DNA from 4 places in the Microbulbifer salipaludis genome. Region 3 is predicted to be linked to each of the others. Evidence: predicted binding sites of a transcription regulator. Region 3 holds the regulator's gene; each other region holds the start of a gene.
The links. Region 3 encodes PhoB, which activates phosphate uptake and scavenging genes when phosphate is short. Its sites were predicted from a motif close to TGTCATAAANNTGTAACA; they were not measured.
Positions count from the first base shown of each region.

Region 1: JF535_RS06315 (PhoX family protein) is a predicted target of PhoB. The motif match lies at 2,131-2,148, and genes of this name have one in related genera.
Region 2: ppk1 (polyphosphate kinase 1) is a predicted target of PhoB. The motif match lies at 2,156-2,173, and genes of this name have one in related genera.
Region 4: JF535_RS16090 (PstS family phosphate ABC transporter substrate-binding protein) is a predicted target of PhoB. The motif match lies at 3,252-3,269, and genes of this name have one in related genera.

Region 1 covers NZ_JAEKJR010000002.1:151,508-156,192, reverse strand. The annotation lists gene JF535_RS06320 (TonB-dependent receptor) at 1-1,974, opposite strand, end outside; gene JF535_RS06315 (PhoX family protein) at 2,236-4,200, shown strand; gene JF535_RS06310 (protein-methionine-sulfoxide reductase heme-binding subunit MsrQ) at 4,246-4,685, opposite strand, start outside.
Region 2 covers NZ_JAEKJR010000002.1:141,891-146,575, reverse strand. The annotation lists gene ppk1 (polyphosphate kinase 1) at 1-2,030, opposite strand, end outside; gene JF535_RS06275 (Ppx/GppA phosphatase family protein) at 2,183-3,667, shown strand; gene JF535_RS06270 (protein adenylyltransferase SelO) at 3,675-4,685, shown strand, end outside.
Region 3 covers NZ_JAEKJR010000001.1:510,562-515,246, forward strand. The annotation lists gene JF535_RS02075 (hypothetical protein) at 53-412, shown strand; gene phoR (phosphate regulon sensor histidine kinase PhoR) at 436-1,749, opposite strand; gene phoB (phosphate regulon transcriptional regulator PhoB) at 1,890-2,594, opposite strand; gene ubiA (4-hydroxybenzoate octaprenyltransferase) at 2,727-3,608, opposite strand; gene JF535_RS02095 (chorismate--pyruvate lyase family protein) at 3,628-4,203, opposite strand; gene JF535_RS02100 (dicarboxylate/amino acid:cation symporter) at 4,422-4,685, shown strand, end outside.
Region 4 covers NZ_JAEKJR010000003.1:201,221-205,905, reverse strand. The annotation lists gene JF535_RS16100 (aspartate aminotransferase type Ic) at 1-671, opposite strand, end outside; gene JF535_RS16095 (DUF6279 family lipoprotein) at 858-1,730, opposite strand; gene JF535_RS16090 (PstS family phosphate ABC transporter substrate-binding protein) at 1,778-3,118, opposite strand; gene nagK (N-acetylglucosamine kinase) at 3,607-4,557, shown strand.

The DNA.
Region 1 (4,685 bases), on a different contig from region 3:
CTCGAAGGACACATCGAAGTTGCGCGCTTCGTAGGGATCCAGCGCCGGGTTGCCTGCGGCCACCTCCAGTTCTCCCTCGTCGTATTCAATCTCGGCGGCCGACGGATTCAGGTCGCCGAACGACGGGCGAGACAGGGATTCGGTGTAGGCCGCACGCAGCACGATGTTGTCGCTGTAGTCGTACTTGACGTTCACGCTCGGGAACAGGTTGCGGTAGTCGCGCTGGTAGGACACCGCTGAGACATACACGTCGTCGGCGATTTCTTCCGAGTCCGGAATCGCCTCGCCCGACTCCGCCACGCGGTAGCCTTCTGCAGTGAAATCCGTGGCCTCGTAGCGCATACCGTAGGTCAGGTTAGTGCGGCCGAAATCAATATCGTTCATCAGGTAGAGCGCGGAGATATCTTCATGCATCACGTAATCGCGCGCCGAGTCCAGCGCGGTGCTGGTTTGATCGATGTCGAAGCGGTCCAGATTGGCATTGATAAAGGCATTCAGTGCGCCCTTGTCCACCCCCGGGCCAAAATCACCCAGGCCGTAGTCAATCCCGCCATTGGCAAAATCGGCGAGGGTGAAGTCGCCGCCGAAGCCATCGTATACGGTGGCATTCAGGTCGCCGGTTTTTTCCCGACGACGCTCGTGCACACCAAATTTCAGTTCAGACGGGTAGCCCGCCACATCGATGTCGCGGCGGAAGTCGATACGGGCGCTGACCTCCTCGTCGTCGGTAAAGTTATTTTCGACGACCAGCTCGTCCAGCGCATAGCTGGCGGCATCCATTGCGCGGGCATCGGCGGCAAACATCTTCGGGATCTTGCCCGCGCGGGTGTAGCCCAGCTCTAGCCCCTCCTGCACGAATGTGGTGTCGCGACGATCAGGCTCGGCCTCTTCCGCGCGAGAGAAACCCAGTGCGTATTCCACACCCCAGCTGCGCAGATCGTGGGAACCACCGGCCACTACTGACAGGACCTGCTGTTCCTCGAAGCGATCTTTCAACTCTTTTTCCAGCGCTGCGTCGGACCAGATCACGCCACTCGCAGAAACAGTGTCCGGGCTGTCGTTTTCCTCGTCCAGCTTGAAGGAATTGCGCTGGCGCTCTTCATCATCGGCAAAATCCGAGTACAGGGTGTGCAAATAGAGTTGGCTGCCGTCGACAAGCTCCAGGTCGAAATTCGCCGCCAGGCCGGTACGCTCGCGGGTTACGGTGTAGTCGCGCTGCTCGATCTCCGCAGCGGTGACACCGACGCTGCCATCAAGTGCCGTGTATTGCTCCCAGACACCGTCGGTTTCGATATTTTCCGAACCGAAGTTGCGCTGCTGGTGGGACGCCGCAACGGCGACACCCAGGGTGCGGCCAGCGAGCGAGAATTGGTTGGTGTAGGTAGCGGCGAGTTTCGGGCTGTTCTCACCCTGCAGTTCGCCGTAGCCGTTTTCCACGCTTACTTTATAGGTCTGGCCGTCGTGATCCAGACCATTAATACTCTTGATCTCGATGGCGCCGCCGATGGAATCAGCGCTCATGTCCGGGGTCAGGGTTTTGAATACCTCCAGACTGGCCAGCAGATCGGACGGAATCACATCCAGGGCCACCGCGCGACTGTCGGTTTCCGGTGCCGGCAGGCTCACTCCATTGATGGTGGCGGCATTCAGGTTGGGATCGATACCGCGCACGCCGACGAAGCGGCCCTCGCCCTGGTCGCGGGCAATAAACACACCGGGCATGCGCTGCAGGGCTTCGGTCACGTTGGCGTCGGGCAATTCGCCGATGGCCTCGGAGGTTTGCACCGCCACCACTTTATTGGATGCCCGCTGGCGCTGAATATCACTGCGGGCATTGGCCGCCTGGGCCGTGACCTCGATGGTCTCCATTGCCTCGCTGTTCTGTTCCGACGGTTGTTGCGCCACGCTATTGACGCTGATGATTGCGGCGGCAAGCGGCGCCATCATTTTCAAGCTGAATCCTGACTTCATCATAAATCCCCATTCCCTTTGAGCAGTGCTGTGTGAGCTGTGGTTTTGCTGGCAAACGCTATTGGCCGACCGATGGATCGCGGAGATAAATCTAACGCCACGCCCGACCTGTTTATGTGGACGCAGGCTAGTCTTGGGATATGAAGTTCGCGTTACGCTTTTTTTAAATTTGTCACATTGCCGCGCTAGTCTTGATGGGCAACGGCCTACCGCCCAGACACCCGAGGCAGGCCGCTTACAACAATGAATAATTGGTGAATGCTTATGACAGACCACAAACCATCCGATCGTTCACCACAATCGCCGCAATCACCATGCAGCCCCGAACGACGCACCCTGTTCAAAGCCATCGGCGCAGTCACCGCGGCCACCGCCGGTGCCACACTGTTGCCCGGATGCACACGAAAATCCGCGTCAGGCGCGCAAGATAACCTGCGCTTCGCCGAAATACCCCACCGCCTCGATTTCACCCACCACGTACCACAGGGCTACGTTGCCGAGCGGGTGTTGAGCTGGGGGGATCCGCTGGATGCATTTGGCGGCGATTTTATTCCGGAGAAATTGAACGCTCGGGAACAGGCGCGCCGCTTTGGCTACAACAACGACTTCATCGCCTTTATGCCCCTGGCCGAAAACGCCGGCCCCGGCGAGGGCGACAAACACTGCCTGAGCCGCAACAGCGAGCGCGGCCTGCTGTGCGTCAATCACGAATACACCCAGCCGCACCTGATGTTCAGTGGCTATAGCGAAGACAGCGCCCATCGCGGCACCCGTGACGAGCATGTGGCCATCGAGCAGCAGGCGTGCGGGCACACGGTTGTGGAAGTGGAAAAAACCGGTCACGGCTGGCAACCGATTCCGGGCAGCCCCTACAACCGCCGCCTGTCGCTCACTACGCCGATGACGATCGTCGGTCCCGCTGCCGGCGACCGTCGGCTGCAGACCGGCGGCGACCCCAGCGGTACACAGGTATCGGGCACCGTGGGCAACTGCGCCGGCGGCAAGACACCCTGGGGCACGGTACTGATTGCGGAGGAGGGTTTTGGCGGCGCGTTTCAGGGGGATCCGGACAATGTGGCGGATGAAACCGAAGCGCGCAATCACCATGCCTTTGGCATTTCACCGGGCAACCGCAACTGGGGGGATTACGATCAGCGCTTCGACATCACCGTGGAGCCCAACGAACCCAACCGCTTTGGCTGGATGGTGGAATACGACCCTTACTACCCGCAATCCGCGCCACGCAAGCTCACCGCCCTCGGGCGCTTCGAGCACGAGGGTTTCACCCTGGTGAGCAAGCCGGAACAGCCGGTTGTCGCCTACGGCGGCGACGACGACGAACACCAATTCGTCTACCGCTTTGTATCGCACGGCATTTACCGCCCGGGGGACAACCAACACAACCGCACCCTGTTGCACGAGGGCACCCTGTACGCCGCGCAGTTTTCCGAAGGCGGCAGTGGACGCTGGTTACCACTGGTACATGGCCAGGGGCCGCTCACCCGAGAGAACGGATTTCACAACCAGGCAGACGTGCTGGTGGACGCCCGCCGCGCAGCAAAGCTGCTGGGGGCGACGCCGATGGATCGCCCGGAGGATGTGGAAACCAATCCGGTCAACGACTGCACCTATGTGATGCTGACCAAAAACAAGCAGCGCAAACCGGAGGACGTCAACGCGGCCAACCCCCGCGCGCGCAATACCGCGGGCCATGTACTGGAAATCGTACCGCCGGGCCGCAGCGGCGCGCGCGATCATGTCAGTGACACCTTTCGCTGGAATACGTTTTTACTCGGCGGCAATCCCAATGCGGAAAACCCGGCGGAGCGCGGCGCTTACGGCCAGTCGCAGCGCGGCACGATTTCGCCCCACGGCTGGTTTGCCAATCCGGACAATGTGGCCTTTGACCAGCGCGGCAATATGTGGATTGCCACCGATGGCTGCGAGCGCTTCGGCTTTCACGACGGACTGTGGGCGATGGCCACCGAGGGAGAGCAGCGCGCGGCTCCCAAACATTTCTTTGGTTGCCCAGAGGGCGGGGAGCTGTGCGGCCCGGAATTCACCCCGGACGGCAACACCCTGTTTGTTTCGGTGCAGCACCCGGCGGACGCAGACAACTCCACGTTTGATAGCCCGCTGCACCGTTGGCCGGACAACGACCCACGGTTGCCGCCACGGCCATCGGTACTGGCCATCCGTCGTACCGATGGCGGCACCGTGGGTAGTTAGATCGTTGTACAGGGTAGAAATGTCTTGCGGTAGTGGCTGCCAGCCTCACCAGGACTTGAGCCATCGACGGACCGAATCTCTGCGCCACGCCAATAAAATAATCGCCAGCCCAAGGTAAACCGCGGGCTCTATCCAGCCGCTTTTCACCGACCACCAGAAATGCCAGCAGGCGAGCAGTACCACGATATACAGCAGTCCGTGCAACTTCTTCCAGCTGCGCCCCATTTTTTTGAGCAAGGCGGGAAACGAGGTGATTGCCAAAGCCAGCAGCATCAGCCAGGCGGAAAAACCCAGCAGTATATAAGTGCGCTTTACCAGCTCACCGCCGATCAGCGACCAGTCGAGACCGAGATCCAGCACCAGCCAGGTAAGAAAATGCAGCGTGGCCCAGGCGAAGCACCAGAGCCCCAGTGGCCGACGCAGACGGTTTAACTGGCCAAAGTGCAGGGACTTTGCCAGGGGAGAGACCAGCAGGGTAAGCAGCA
Region 2 (4,685 bases), on a different contig from region 3:
TGCGCGCGCACGCTGCGCTTGGCCTTTGCGTTAGCGATGCGGCTATTGCTCTGGTCCGCATCCAGCACGCGCGCTTTCTGGTTGTCCTGCCACTGCAGTTCGAGAATATCCAGCACGGTTTTCCGGTGCGCTGCACTCAGTAGCGGAAAGGTGACTTCCACCCGGTGATCCAGGTTTCGGGTCATCAGGTCTGCCGATGACAGATACACCTGGGTATCCCCACCGTTGTGAAAGGCATAGACCCGCGCGTGCTCCAGGTATTTGTCCACCAGGCTCACCACCTGGATGTTGTCAGACAGCCCCCGGGTCTGGCACAGCAGGGCACACATGCTGCGCACAATGATTCGCACACGCACCCCCGCCGCATCGGCACGGTACAGGTGCTCGATCACCTCGGAATCCACCAGGTTGTTACATTTGATAAAAATTTCCGCAGGTTCACCCGCCACGGCCGCGGTAATTTCCCGCTCGATACACGCCAGAATATTGGAGCGGTTGCTGTGGGGCGACATCCACACATGGTGGTAATCCGGCTGCAAGTGCGGCTGCTTGATGAAATCGAATACCCGGTAGGCATCTTCACCCAGCTTGTCATCGCTCGTCAGCAGGCTGAAGTCACAGTAAAAACGCGCCGTACTCTCGTTAAAATTACCGGTACCAAAGTGGCTGTAATAGCGATTGCGCCCGCCCTCTTCTCGCAGGATGGAAATCAGCTTGCAGTGCACTTTCAGCCCCGGCACACCATAAATGACCTCGACGCCCGCATCGCTCAATTCATTGGACCAGTGAATGTTGGCCTGCTCATCAAACCGCGCCTGCAATTCCACCACCGCCGTAACCTGTTTCTGGTTGCGCACCGCATTGACCAGCGCCGCCACCACACGGGAATTCTGCGCAACCCGGTAGAGATTGATGCGGATTTCCCGCACCCAGGGATCGATGGCGGCAGACGCCAGCAACTTGGTGATGACGCGGAAATCGTGGTACGGGTAATAGCACAGCCTGTCGCCCTCCCGCAGCCAGTCAAAAATATTGGCGCTGTCCGGAAGCGTGGGTAGCGGTTTGATCTTGCGGTAGGTGTGCTGCCGACTGTCGGCCGGGAAACGCATGAAATCCTTGGAGTTGTGGTAGCGCCCACCGGGCGTATAGCTGTCGTAGCGCCCCATTTTCAGCTTCTTCTTGATCAGCTGCAGCAGCGCCTCCGGCATGGTGGAGTCGTAAACCAGGCGCACCGGCTCCGCCTGTTTGCGTTTCTTCAGCGACTTCGCCACCCGGTCGACAATGTTCTGGGTCACGTGTTCACCCAGCTCCAGCTCTGCATCCCGGCTGATTTTAAACGTGTAGGCGGCGGCCTTTTCGATCGGCAGCACGTAGCGGAATACATCCACCAGACACGCGCGGATCACATTGTCGAGCACGATGTACACCTTCTCGCGATGCTTGTCCCGGTGCGGGATAGCCACGAAGCGCGGCAGGATATCCGTGGGTAACTCCAGCCCGGCAAAGCGCAGGCTGCCATCTTCCAGCTCCAGATAGATACCGAAGTAAATGCTCGCCTCATTTAATAACGGCATGGTTTCCCGGTCATCGATGAAAAACGGCTCCAGCTCCGGCAACACCTCGCGGTGAAAATATTCTTCTACATAGGCGCGCTGATTGTCGGTAAGCTGGCGTTCATTGATCACATGAATGTCGTTTCGGCCCAGGTCTTCCAGCACCTTGTTATAGGCGTTGCCAAAGCGCGCCTGCAGGCGCAGTACCTTTTCATTGATCTGCCCCAGCAGGTCGGAGAATTGATCTTTCTTCTTGCTGCCCTTGGTGAACGTGGCCAGTCGCCGCACATCGGCCACACGCACCCGGTAAAATTCATCGAGATTGTTAGAGAAGATGCCAAGAAAGCGCACCCGTTCAATAATGGGCACGCTGTCGTCTTCAACTTCCTGCAGGACACGGGCGTTGAAGGAAAGCCAGCTGAGCTCCTTGGGGTACAGGGGAATGTCGTTTGCCATACTCTCTACTGCATTCTCCATCGAAAAGGTTTCCGCGTGATTCACGCCGTGGTGGCCATGGCCTGCTGGCAGAGCATACCGCCGCCGACATTGGCATCGGTGCTTTAGAAAGCCATAGGTGATGACTGCATAGTTTGCTACATTTTTGTTACGAGTATTTGACAACCATAACCATGACCGCCGATACCGAAGCCACGCACGAACGTTACGCCGCTCTCGACCTGGGCTCCAACAGTTTTCACCTGTTGCTGGCAGAATTTCGCGAGCAACGCATGGTGCGCCTGCACACCGACCGCGCCATGGTGCGCCTCGCGGAAGGCCTCGATCGCGAGGGCAATCTGGCGCCGGCAGTGGCGGAGCGGGCGCTGGAAGCCCTGCGCCGCTTCGCCCCCGTAATCCAGGGCCTGCCACTGGAAAATGTGCGGGCGGTGGGCACCAATACGCTGCGGTTGGCGAGTTCCCGCGCGGACGGGTTTCTGGAAGCCGCCGAGTCCATCCTGGGTGCCCCCATCGAAATCATCTCGGGTATTGAAGAGGCGCGGCTGATCTACTCCGGGGTCATGGCGGCAGCAGAGGGCGCACCGCAGCTGCGCTGCGTGGTGGATATCGGCGGCGGCTCTACGGAGCTGGTGCGCGGGGTAGAGCATCCCCGCCAGCTGCACAGCGTGAACATGGGCTGCGTAGGCTTCAACCGACGCTTTTTCGACAGCGGAAAGATCGATGCGGGCAAGCGCAACAATTTTATCCGCGCGCGCCGGGCCGCCCAGGCGGAACTGCAGGAGCTGCAGCATATGGCCGACGATGCCCTGGTGATGGGCGCTTCCGGCACGGTCAAATCCGTTGCGCGGGTACTGAATGACGGCGAGCTATTGCCCATTCAGCGCGATGCGCTCGATCGGCTCGCCGACAAGGTGGCGAGCTGTAAAACCGTCGACGCCATTGACCTGCCTCATCTAAACCCGGAAAGACGCCCGGTATTCGCCGCCGGGCTGGCTATTTTGCACGGCATTTTTCGCGAGCTGGATATCCAGCAGATGCAGGTTTCGCCCTACGCCATCCGCGAGGGTATCGTGCACGACCTGGCAGGCCGCGCCGCCGGCGGCGATCGTCGCGCGGATACGGTGTTGGCCCTGATGGAGCGCGGTGCCGTCGATCCCGAACAGGCCAGACGGGTTGCCAATACCGCGTTGCAATTCCTCGGCCAGTTAAATCCCTATACTCCGGTAGCCCAGCGGCGCCTGCTGCGCTGGGCCGCCGACCTGCACGAACTCGGCCTGGCACTGTCCCACAGCAGTTTTCGCAAACTCGGCGCCTACATGATCGAGCATGCGGACATGGCCGGGTTCAGTAAAAGCGAACAGGAAAACCTGGCTTACCTGGTGCGCAACCAGCGCGGCGACATCAAGGAAGTCAAAGAGCACTACGGTTTCCACCCAGGAGCAGAGCTGCTACTGTGCCTGCGCCTGGCCTGCATCGTGCACCGGGACCATATGGACCGCAGCATCGATGGCCTTAGCCTGTCGGCAGACGGCCCCGGCTATCGCCTGCACGTTCCCGAAAGCTGGATGTATCAGTATCCCGCCATCGAGGACCTGCTGGAGCTGGAGGTGGAGTGCTGGGAAGACAAACAAATCAAACTGACGGTACAACAAACTTAGGCGACCCGTGAGCAAAACCGACCCCAGCGCAACTTCCTCCGATGCACTTTCCCCCGATGCACTTTCACTCAATGCACGCTCCCTCGAACAAGTGCACCTGCAGCACCGCTTTGCCGATCTGGGTGCGGTCTTCGGCACCCCCACCGCGCCCACCCCGTTGCGCGCGCCGCACACTATCCACGTGAACCCGTCGGCACTGGCACTGCTGGGCATCGACCCGCGCGAGGCCAGCCGTGCAGAGTGGGCGCAGCTCGCCAGCGGCGCGCAACTATTTGCTGGCAGCGCCCCCTTCGCGATGAAATATACCGGCCACCAGTTCGGCGGCTATAACCCCGACCTCGGCGACGGCCGCGCACTTTTACTCGGGGAAATCGAGCACCAGGGCAAGCGCTGGGACCTGCATCTGAAAGGCGCCGGTAAAACCCCCTACTCCCGCTTCGGCGATGGCCGCGCCGTATTGCGCTCCACTATTCGCGAGTATCTGGCCGGCGAGGCGCTCACCGCGCTCGGCATCCGCAGTACCCGGGCGCTGTGCATCGTAGGCAGTGACGAACCGGTGGCCCGGGAAACCATGGAGACCGGCGCCGCACTGATTCGCGTCGCCCGCACCCATATCCGCTTCGGCCATTTTGAGTACCTGTTCTACACACGCCAACTGGAAGCCCAGAAACAGCTGGTACAGTTCGTCTGCGCACAGTTTTTGCCGGAGGTGTGTGACCAGCCTGTGGCGGCCCAGGCCGAGGCTCTGTTGCGTTTCACCGTACAGCGCAGCGCCGAGCTGGCCGCGGGCTGGCAATCGGTGGGCTTCGCCCACGGCGTACTGAACACCGACAACATGTCGATCATCGGCGATACGTTTGACTTCGGCCCCTACGGATTTCTCGACGACTACGAGCCAGGCTTCATCTGCAACCATTCGGATCACACCGGGCGCTACGCATTTGATGCGCAACCCGGTGTGGTGCTGTGGAATCTGAACGCGCTGGCACACGCGTTTTCCTCCCTGCTGGACACCGAG
Region 3 (4,685 bases):
CGACAGCCGGCTGCTGGTGTGGCAACGCTAATCAGGAAAACAGGAGCGCATTATGCCCCCATGGTTTGAAACCGCCCTCGCCATTGGCGCCGCCATCGCCGCGGTCTTTTTCTTTGGCAAGTACCGCGAGACAGCGGCGGCACTGCACGAGTCCGAGCGCATGAAGCACAAGCTGTCCAAGGACCTGGACCGCTACCGCGATGTCCCGCAATTACGCGCGCTGCGCGATGGACTGATCGGCGAGCGCAACCTGCCGGTGGACGATGAGGGTTATGAGCACGTGCTGATTCGGGACAGTGCGCGCAAACCGGTGCACATCAAGCTGAAGAAAACTGCAGAGTCCGTCGCCGACGCGGGTAGTGTGCAGTACCAGGCTGGTGGTGAAGCGCGCACCCTGCAGGAACTGGATTGATCCGGAGCGGGATCAATCCGGGCTCAGGCGGAGCTGGGCAGGGTCAGCTTCTGTGAGGGGAAATTGAGGGTAAAGGTACTGCCGCGCCCGGGGACACTGCTGACGCTCATGTTGGCGCTGTGGCGTAGCAACACGTGTTTGACGATCGCCAGGCCGAGGCCGGTGCCGCCACTTTCCCGCGAGCGACCCGCATCCACCCGGTAAAAGCGCTCGGTCAGGCGTGGAATATGCACCGGGTCGATACCGATACCGGAATCCTTGACCGAAAAGTGGCCGCCGGCGGCGTCGACTCGCCAGTGCAGCTCGATGGGTCCGCCATCGGGGCTGTACTTCACGGCGTTGAACGCCAGGTTGGCGAAGGCACTGTGTAGTTCGCCCGCATCGCCGGTGATCGTGCAATCCTCCGCACAGTGCACTGAAACCTGGTGGCGCCCGCCACTGAGGGAGCGTGTTTCTTCAGCCACCTGCTCCATCAAGGAGCGCACGGAAATTTTGTCTCGTCCCCGGCCGCGCTCCGACGTCTCCAGCCGAGCCAGCAGCAACAGATCGTTGACCAGGCTGGTCATGCGTGCGGTCTGCTCATTCATCTGTCCCAGTGGCCGCTCCCAGTTGCGCGGGGCCTGTCCGCTGGCCTGCAGGGTTTCCAGATAGCCGGCAATCACCGTCAGCGGGGTGCGCAACTCGTGGGACACGTTCGCCACAAAGTCCCGCCGCATCTGCTCAAGATTGTGCAGCCGGGTGACGTCCCGCACGATCACCAGCGCTTCATCCTGGCCGAAGCGGGTTACTTCCACCTGCAGCGTGCGCGATTCATCGCCGGGTGCCGGCAGCGTGATCGGTTGTTGGGTCTTGTTGTTCTGCTCCAGCATGCGCTGGTACATATGTTCAACGAAGCGCGGGTCGCGGACGAAATTGATCAGCGGCTGGCCTGCGTCATCCGGCTGCAGGCGCAACATCTCCCCGGCCGCCGGGTTCCACCAGGCCAGATTGCCTTCATCTTCCAGCGCGACGATACCCTCGCGCAGAGCGCTGGTGCTGTCCTGCACCCGGCGCAGCATGGAATGCAGCTTCTGCTTTTCCTTGCGGTGGCGGCGCTGCAGCCGGTAGAAATCGTCGGAGATGTCGCCCCACACGCCGAAGCTCGTCGGCGCCGGGCCGCGGCGGCCGTTTGCCAGCCAGCGGTCAAAGCGCTTTTGCTGGTACAGCAGCCAGAAGAGATAGAGGGTGAGGCCGGCACAGAGCGCCAGCCACCAGTGGTTGGTGACAAAACCAAGAATGGTGGTGCCGAGGGCGATGACGATAAAACGCGAGAACTCGCCAATACTGCGATCGAGCATGATGGTTTGGCCATCTTGTGGTTGAGCGAAACCGATTGCGGGAAATATACCGGATTCGAGGCGCTGGCCGAACCCTTTCTACCGGCGATTTGTCGCTTGGGGCAATCACCCCGGCCCGCAGCGGCGTGCGAGCCTGCAGGTTACGCGCGTTCGGCGGTCTGCATTGAGAAGCGATAGCCGGTGCCGCGCACGGTCTGGATGTAGCGCTCATGGCCATCCACGGTCAGCGCCTTGCGCAGGCGGCGGATGTGTACGTCTACCGTGCGCTCCTCAACGTAAACGTTGCCGCCCCAGACGTGATCCAGCAGCTGGGCGCGGGTATAGGCGCGTTCCTGGTGCGACAGGAAAAACGTGAGCAGGCGAAATTCCGTGGGGCCCATTTCTACCGGGCTGCCATTGATGGTCACCCGGTGGCAGACAGGGTCCAGTACCAGACCGCCCGCGGTCAGAGGCTCTTCCGGGGTGCTCGGCCCGGCGCGGCGCAGTACCGCCTTGAGGCGAGCCACCAGCTCGCGCGGGGAAAACGGCTTGGTGATGTAGTCATCGGCACCGGTTTCCAGTCCCTTGATTTTGTTGTCTTCTTCACCCTTCGCCGTGAGCATGATGATGGGCAAAGAGGCGGTCAGCTCGTCGCGCTTCAGGCGGCGCGCCAGCTCCACACCGGATACGTCCGGCAGCATCCAGTCCAGCAGGATCAGGTCGGGTTTCTCGTCGATTACCAGCGCATGAGCGGCCTGGGCATTTTCCGCCTCAAGGCAGCGGTAATCGGCCATTTCCAGGGCCACGCGTAACATGTCCCTTACCGGGGCCTCGTCATCGACGATGAGAATGGTTTTGCTGTGCATCTGCCTGTCTTACCCTAACTGATGTGCGTGCCGGTTAACGGATACCTTCCTAGCCTGGGTATTTAACGTCACTTTAGTGACAAATATATGACACGCAGCCAGCGGTCACGACTCTGTGGGGCTGCCCACGGGTCAGCTGGCAATAAAGTGGAAAAATATCCCGCAAAATACCGCAGCGCCCACCCAATTGTTGTTCAGAAAGGCCTTGAAGCAGTTTTCCCGTTGCCGGTCTCGCACCAGCCATTGCTGGTAGCCGAACAGTGCCGCGGCCGCGGCGACGCCGACGTAAAACAACGGCCCCAGCTCGGCGCGACTGCCGAGCATCAGCAGCGCCAGGATCACCATGCCCTGCAGGCTGGCGGTCATCACCCGGTCCATGTCGCCAAACAGAATGGCGGTGGATTTGACGCCGATCTTGAGGTCGTCATCGCGATCCACCATGGCGTAGAAGGTGTCGTAGGCCACGGTCCACAGCAGGTTGGCGGTAAAGATCAGCCAGGCCACCGCCGGTACCTCGTTGGTGACCGCGGCAAACGCCATCGGAATACCCATGCTGAAGGCCGCCCCCAGTACCACCTGTGGCAGGTGGGTGTAACGCTTGGCGAAGGGGTAGCAAAATGCCAGTGCCAGCGCGGGCAGCGACAGCAGGATGGTGAGTTTGTTGGTGGTGAGCACCAGCAGGAAGGCGAGCAGCATCAATCCGGCGAACAGGCGCAGGGCACCTTTCGGGGTTGCCGCGCCGGTGGCAAGGGGGCGCTGCTGGGTGCGTTTTACGTGGCCGTCGATGTTGCGGTCGGCAAAATCGTTGATGGCGCAGCCGGCGGCGCGGGTCAGGATGACGCCGAGGGTAAACACCGCAAACAGGTGCAGGCCCGGCCAGCCCCCGGCGGCGATCCACAGTGCCCACCAGGTGGGCCACAGCAGCAGCAGTGAGCCGATGGGCCGGTCGAGCCGGGCGAGCTGCCAGTACGGGAGTGCGGCGGGCCAGCGTTGCTGGATCTGTTGACTGATCATGGTTTCTCTCTGTGTCGGCTCAGGCCAGGGGCGGATTGCCGGGCTGGAAGCTGCTGAGAAAGGTCTCGGCAACCAGCAGTGGCTTGCCCTGCAGCCAGAAGGTGGAACGCCTGCCCCATGCCTGTCCGTCGATGGTGTCCAGCTCGGCCCTCTGGCAGCGCGGGTTGCGCGCGAGGCGGTTGAGCACGATGGGGCCGCGGCGGATATCCGGTTGGCTGAACAGTAATTCGCCGAGGGGGCGATTGTCGAGGTTGCGCAGGTAGCGGCTCTTGCCGGCGAGGGTGCGCTCGGGCAATACACTGCGCGCATAAACCCAGGGCTGCGCACTGTTGCCATACAGCAGGACTTCGCGGATCAGCGCGCGGGTTCGGTCTTTCAGGTTGAGCGCGCGGCGCTCTTCCAGCTGCGGTGTATGCCAGCCCTGGTGGAGTATTTGTACGCTAAACTGGCCGTGGCTCAGGTGTTTGAGGGCCGCCGTGAGGGAACCCGGGTGCTGCAGCCAGGGCAGGAGATGTTCCGGCGGGGCGTGGCCGTGCAGGCCTTCCAGCGGTTGTGGGTGCCAGTCGCCGATGGCTTCAAAGGGGGAGTGGTACAACGCAGACTCCACGCGGGGTTAAGCGGGTTTGAGTTCACCGCATTGTACCTGACGCGGGCAGCAGTGGAACTCGCTTTGCCCCGCGGGGGTGGGGTCGATATAGTGGCGCATTCGCTGGATCGTGTTGGTTGGCGGCAGCACCGCCATCCCGTCGGGGTTAGTGTTTTTTACCAGAATAATGATTCGCCACTGAAAAGTGCGTGTTAACAGGATGGAACATGGGGCTTACTAAAAAAATCGTACTGGCCATGATTGTGGGCATCGCCGTCGGCGTGCTCTTCAATGTGTTGAATTCGAGCCAGGTGCTTGGGGCCGGTGTGACCGGCTTTATCAATAATTACCTGACCAACGGCCTGTTTGATATTGTCGGGCGGATTTTCATCGCATCGCTGAAACTGATGGTGGTGCCGCTGGTGCTGGTATCGTTGATTTGCGGCTCCTGCGCGCTGTCGGAAGGCAGCCGGGTGGGGGTGCTGGCCGGC
Region 4 (4,685 bases), on a different contig from region 3:
TCATGAATCGCATAGGCGTTATCCCAGAAAATGCGAAAACCCGGGTTGGCAAATTTACCCAGCTGCGCGAGGCGATCAACGGTATCGGTGTCATAGGTGACCCCGGTGGGGTTGGAGAACTTTGGCACACACCAGAGGCCGATGATCTGATCGTCTTCGCGAATTTTCTGCTCGAGCACATCCATGTCCGGGCCGGTGGCGGTCATGGGCACCGTGTCCATAGCAATCCCCAGCTGTTCGCAAATGGCGAAGTGACGGTCGTAGCCGGGCACAGGGCACAGGAATTTGGGGGCACGCATTTCCCTCCAGGGCTGATTGCCGGCAAAGCCGAACAGGTAGCCGGTGAGCACCGCGTGATACATCAGTGTCAGAGAACTGTTGCCGCCGGCAAGCACCTCTTCAAACGGTACCTGCAGAATGTCGGCGCCCAGCTCACGTGCCGCGGGGATACCTTCCAGGCCGCCATAGTTGCGGGTGTCTGTACCATCTGGCGCACGGTAGTCGCCATTGAGAATCCCGTCGAGACTATCAGCAAGGCTCAGCTGATCTGCGGCCGGTTTACCACGGGTAATGTCCAGGCTCAGGTTATGCTGGCAAATACGCTGGTACTGCTGCTCCAGCTCTGCTTCCCACTGTTGCAATTGTTCGCGTTGGGCGGTCTCGATACGCACGGAAATCCTCTCCTGTTGAAGGGTAATGGGCGGTTTAACTTGCGGGGCAGGAGCTTATCAGTCGCAGGCGGATTGCGTCATGCTTTCTGGCATTTTTTTGCAGTAATTCCCGGTGAAAGTCGGGGTTTTCGGCAGAAAATTTGTTTCGTTTGAAACGGTCTGGTGGCGAGTGCCCGCTCGTGTCTTTTAGTGTTCCTGGGCAGCGAGAATGCGAAAGTCAGCGGCGAATTTCAGCAGGCTCGATTTGAGGTGCGCGCGCTGCTCCGGCGTGATGCTTGCCAGTATGTCGGCGGTCAGGGTACGAGCCTGCTGGCGCAGTTGATCCTGCATTTGCTGATAGTCGGGCGACCACAGGGACTGGGGGTTAACCAGCAGATCCCGCAGCTTTTTTTCATAGCCCGCAGGTTTGTTGCGCAGGGTGGTAATGAATGTGTTGCTCCAAAGCTGGCGCTGCGCATCGCGCCGCTTTGGGTCGAAGGTTGTACTCGCTACCTGGTGGTCGATCATCGCATCCTGTTCCGGAGTGAGGTCCCCCAGCCAGCGCTCCGCCTGCTTGCGCATTTCTTTTTCCCGCTTGCGTTTGGACTTCTCCCATTTCTCCAGGGATTTCTCGCGCTCTTCGCGCACATTTTCTGCCAGCCGGTCAATCTGCTGGTCATCCAGCTGAATCACAATAGGGAGTATCAGGTCACTGAGCATGGTGGCCGAGGCGTGCCAAAAGGTGTCGACCTGTTGCTCTATTTCTGCAAGTTTTTTCGCGCTGGCGTCCGGTGCATCCACATCCGCAGCCAGAGATTCCAGGTAGTTTGCGTAGCGGGGAAGCTGGGTCTGGCGGTGCCAGCGGTGGAACTCGTCGACGCGTTGGGAGAGGAGGTCTTCCTCGGCGCCCTCCAGATCCAGATATTTATTCAGGTTGCGGTCCATCCACCAGTCCAGGTGGCCGTATACCAGGCGCACACTGGAACATCCGGTGCCGAACAAAAACAGCAGCAGGATAAAGGCGCCAAGTAGCCGGGGGAGCGGCGCTGCAGTGAGCGAAAGCGAGTTCGAGGCATTCATGGCGTTAAATATAGATCCTGCCAGATGCCCCCGCGACCCGCTTCAGGTCAATTTATCCAGACTTCCACGCGACTGTTTTTTACCGGGCCTTGCTCGCTGTCTCCGGTGAGCGGTGCAAAGGCACCCACAGACATGATCCGGCTGTCGCCCATCTGGTGGTCTCGCAGTAGCGCACCCTGCACCTTCAGCGCGCGAAAGCGGGAAATCAGATCGGAAATATTGCGGTTTGCTTTGTAGTCGGAGAATCCCACCAGAGTCAGCGAAAGGTCGTGGTTTTCCTCTCGTGTCATAAAGTCCTGCAGCCGTTGCAGGTCCCGCAGGGCCCGGTTGTCCAGCTCGGCACTGCCGTCCGCAAAGCGGAACGAAATGCTCAGGCGCGACCCGGTTTCCATCAGCTGGCGGTAGTTGTCCGGTGCATTGGCATAAGCAGGCACCTGGAGCGCCACCGGTGTGAGATTGATAAAACCGACATCGGCCACTATCTGTTGACCGGCATGAGATTCGACGAAGTGGATAAAAGCATCTACATGGGCGTTGTAGCGCCCGGGGTTGCGATACAGGTACAGGCGGCGGGTGAGCGGGAAATCCTCGGTGGCGATGATGCCGCGGTCGGGCACAATGGCCGCCAGCTCGCCGGCCTTGACCGCCACTTTCTGCAGGCCTTCGGCATCGGCGTAGGGCAGGTAGCCAATCGCGGCCGGGTCCCGTTGCACCAGTGCGCGGGTTTCGTGGTTGCCGGAGACTTCATACACAAACGTTTCTGCAGGACGGCTGGCGCCGAACACTTCACTGTCAAAGGTGGCGCGGGTGCCGGATTCGATATCCCGGTGCAGTGGCCGAATTGGCAAGTCTGGGCCGCCCAGTTGTGCCCAGTTGCGAATCTCACCGCGATAAATTTGTGCCAGCTGGTCCAGGCTCAGCTGGGACACCGGGTTGCGCTTGTGTACGGTCACGATCAGCGCATCAAGCCCGATCACGTGCTCCGCCTGGGGGCCGGTAAAGTCGCCAAAGCGCTTGAGCATGCCGATTTCCCGGGGCTTGATCCGACGCGATGCCATACCGATATCGGCACTGTTTTCGTTGAGGGCTTTAAATCCCGTACTCGAACCGAGCGCAATGATGGGGACCACTACCGGGTCGCCGTGGAGCGTGGCGTTGACCCAGTGCTTTTCACCCTCGCTGCGCTGAGTGATGTTTGTTGCGCCAATTGCGCGCAGGTAACCTTTTACCTGCGCCGGGGCGAGATCCGCGCCGATGGTGTTGGAGCCGGTGAGGCGGAAGAGCGTCGTGTCGCCTGGCTCAGACGCTATGCCGCTGGTGCTCAGCAGGTAAAGTGCTGCGGCCACCAGTGTGCGTGATACATATTTAAAGGCTCGGCAGCGTCCCATCCCTATCTCCTGTTGCTTCTGATTCCTTGGGTTGCCTGGTGCAGGCAGTGCGTCGGGCTGTGCCCGGGCACTTCTTTGTCAGACTGAGATGTCTGGTTGCCCTGCGCTGGGCGCGCGCTTTATCGCAGAAAAATGTGACAGATTTGTTTCAGTCGCACTTGAGCTGGCTGGCGGCACGCTGGAGGCCGTGCCAGTCGGGCGTTGTTCGTGTCTAATGCTGATTTGCCTGGGGCGCTCAAAGCCCCTCAGCGGCGGCTGATTCGACTCTATTGCCTTCAGGTAGGGCAGAGAGGGGGCCTATAATTCGATGCTTGAGGGATTTTTTTTGAAAAAGGGCATGACAACGCTGTCATTTGTCTTGTAGTATTTCTCCCATATTGGCACAGACGTCAATCAAGGCGTCGCGCCGGATCCTCTGGGGAGCAAGTGATTGCTGTGGGGAATCCGGTGAAGACAGATAACAATAGAAATCTTAGGGGCCGCTTCAGATGGTTGCTTTGAGAGACAGTAGGGACATTCTTTACGTTGGCATCGATGGCGGTGGCAGCAAGTGCCGCGCCTCCATTTTTGACGCCGACAATCGTCTGCTGGGCACCGGTGTTTCCGGGCCTGCGAACCCCCTTCATGGCTACGCACAGACCATTGACTCCATAGTCCGCTCGGCCGCTCTGGCCGTGGCCGATGCCGGCATGCCAGCGGAAACGCTTGGGGAGCTGGTGGCGGGTGTTGGTCTGGCGGGCGTCAACATGCCCCGCCTTTTCAACGAAATGAGTGCCTGGGCACACCCCTTCAAGCAGATGTTCCTCACCACCGACCAGCACTCCGCGTGCCTCGGCGCCCACCGTGGTGGCGACGGCGCAGTCATTATTGCGGGCACCGGTTCCGTCGGTTATTCCTGGGTCAACGGCCACAGCGAGATCGTCGGTGGCCACGGATTCCCGCACGGCGATAAAGGCAGTGGTGCCTGGCTGGGGATGGAAGCGGTGAAGTATCTGCTCATGGCCATGGAAGGGCTGTCGGCGAAGTCCATGCTGCAGCGTGAATTGCAAAAGGCCCTGGGTACCGACGATCCCTACGATGTGATCGAAATGATGGCGGGCAAACCTTCCAGTCAGTACGCCAAGCTGGCGGTGCCGGTGGTGGAGTGCGCAGAGGCCGACTGCCCGGTTGCTGTGTCCATCATGCGCGATGGTGCGGCCTACATCAGTGATCTCGCGGAAAAATTAATGGAAAGCAAGCCGCCGCGGCTTGCCATGATCGGCGGTCTGGCACCCCGGCTGAAGCCCTGGCTGAAACCGCGGGTTGCCGAGCGGGTATCCGACCCGCTGGACCCGCCGGAACTGGGCTGTGTCTACTTCGCGCAGCACTCACTGGCTGCGCTGGGCGAGGGTGAAACCCGGCCCGCGGAGAAGGGCGATGCAAAAGCGCTCTTTGGATAAGGGCGCGAACGAGTTAGAACACCTAGGTTGCCGGGCTGCAGTTTGTTAACTGTGCAGCCTGGTGACCGGAGCCATACGCATTTTACGGACGGATTTTATGAGCGCAGTGACTTCTGCTGAAGCCAGCA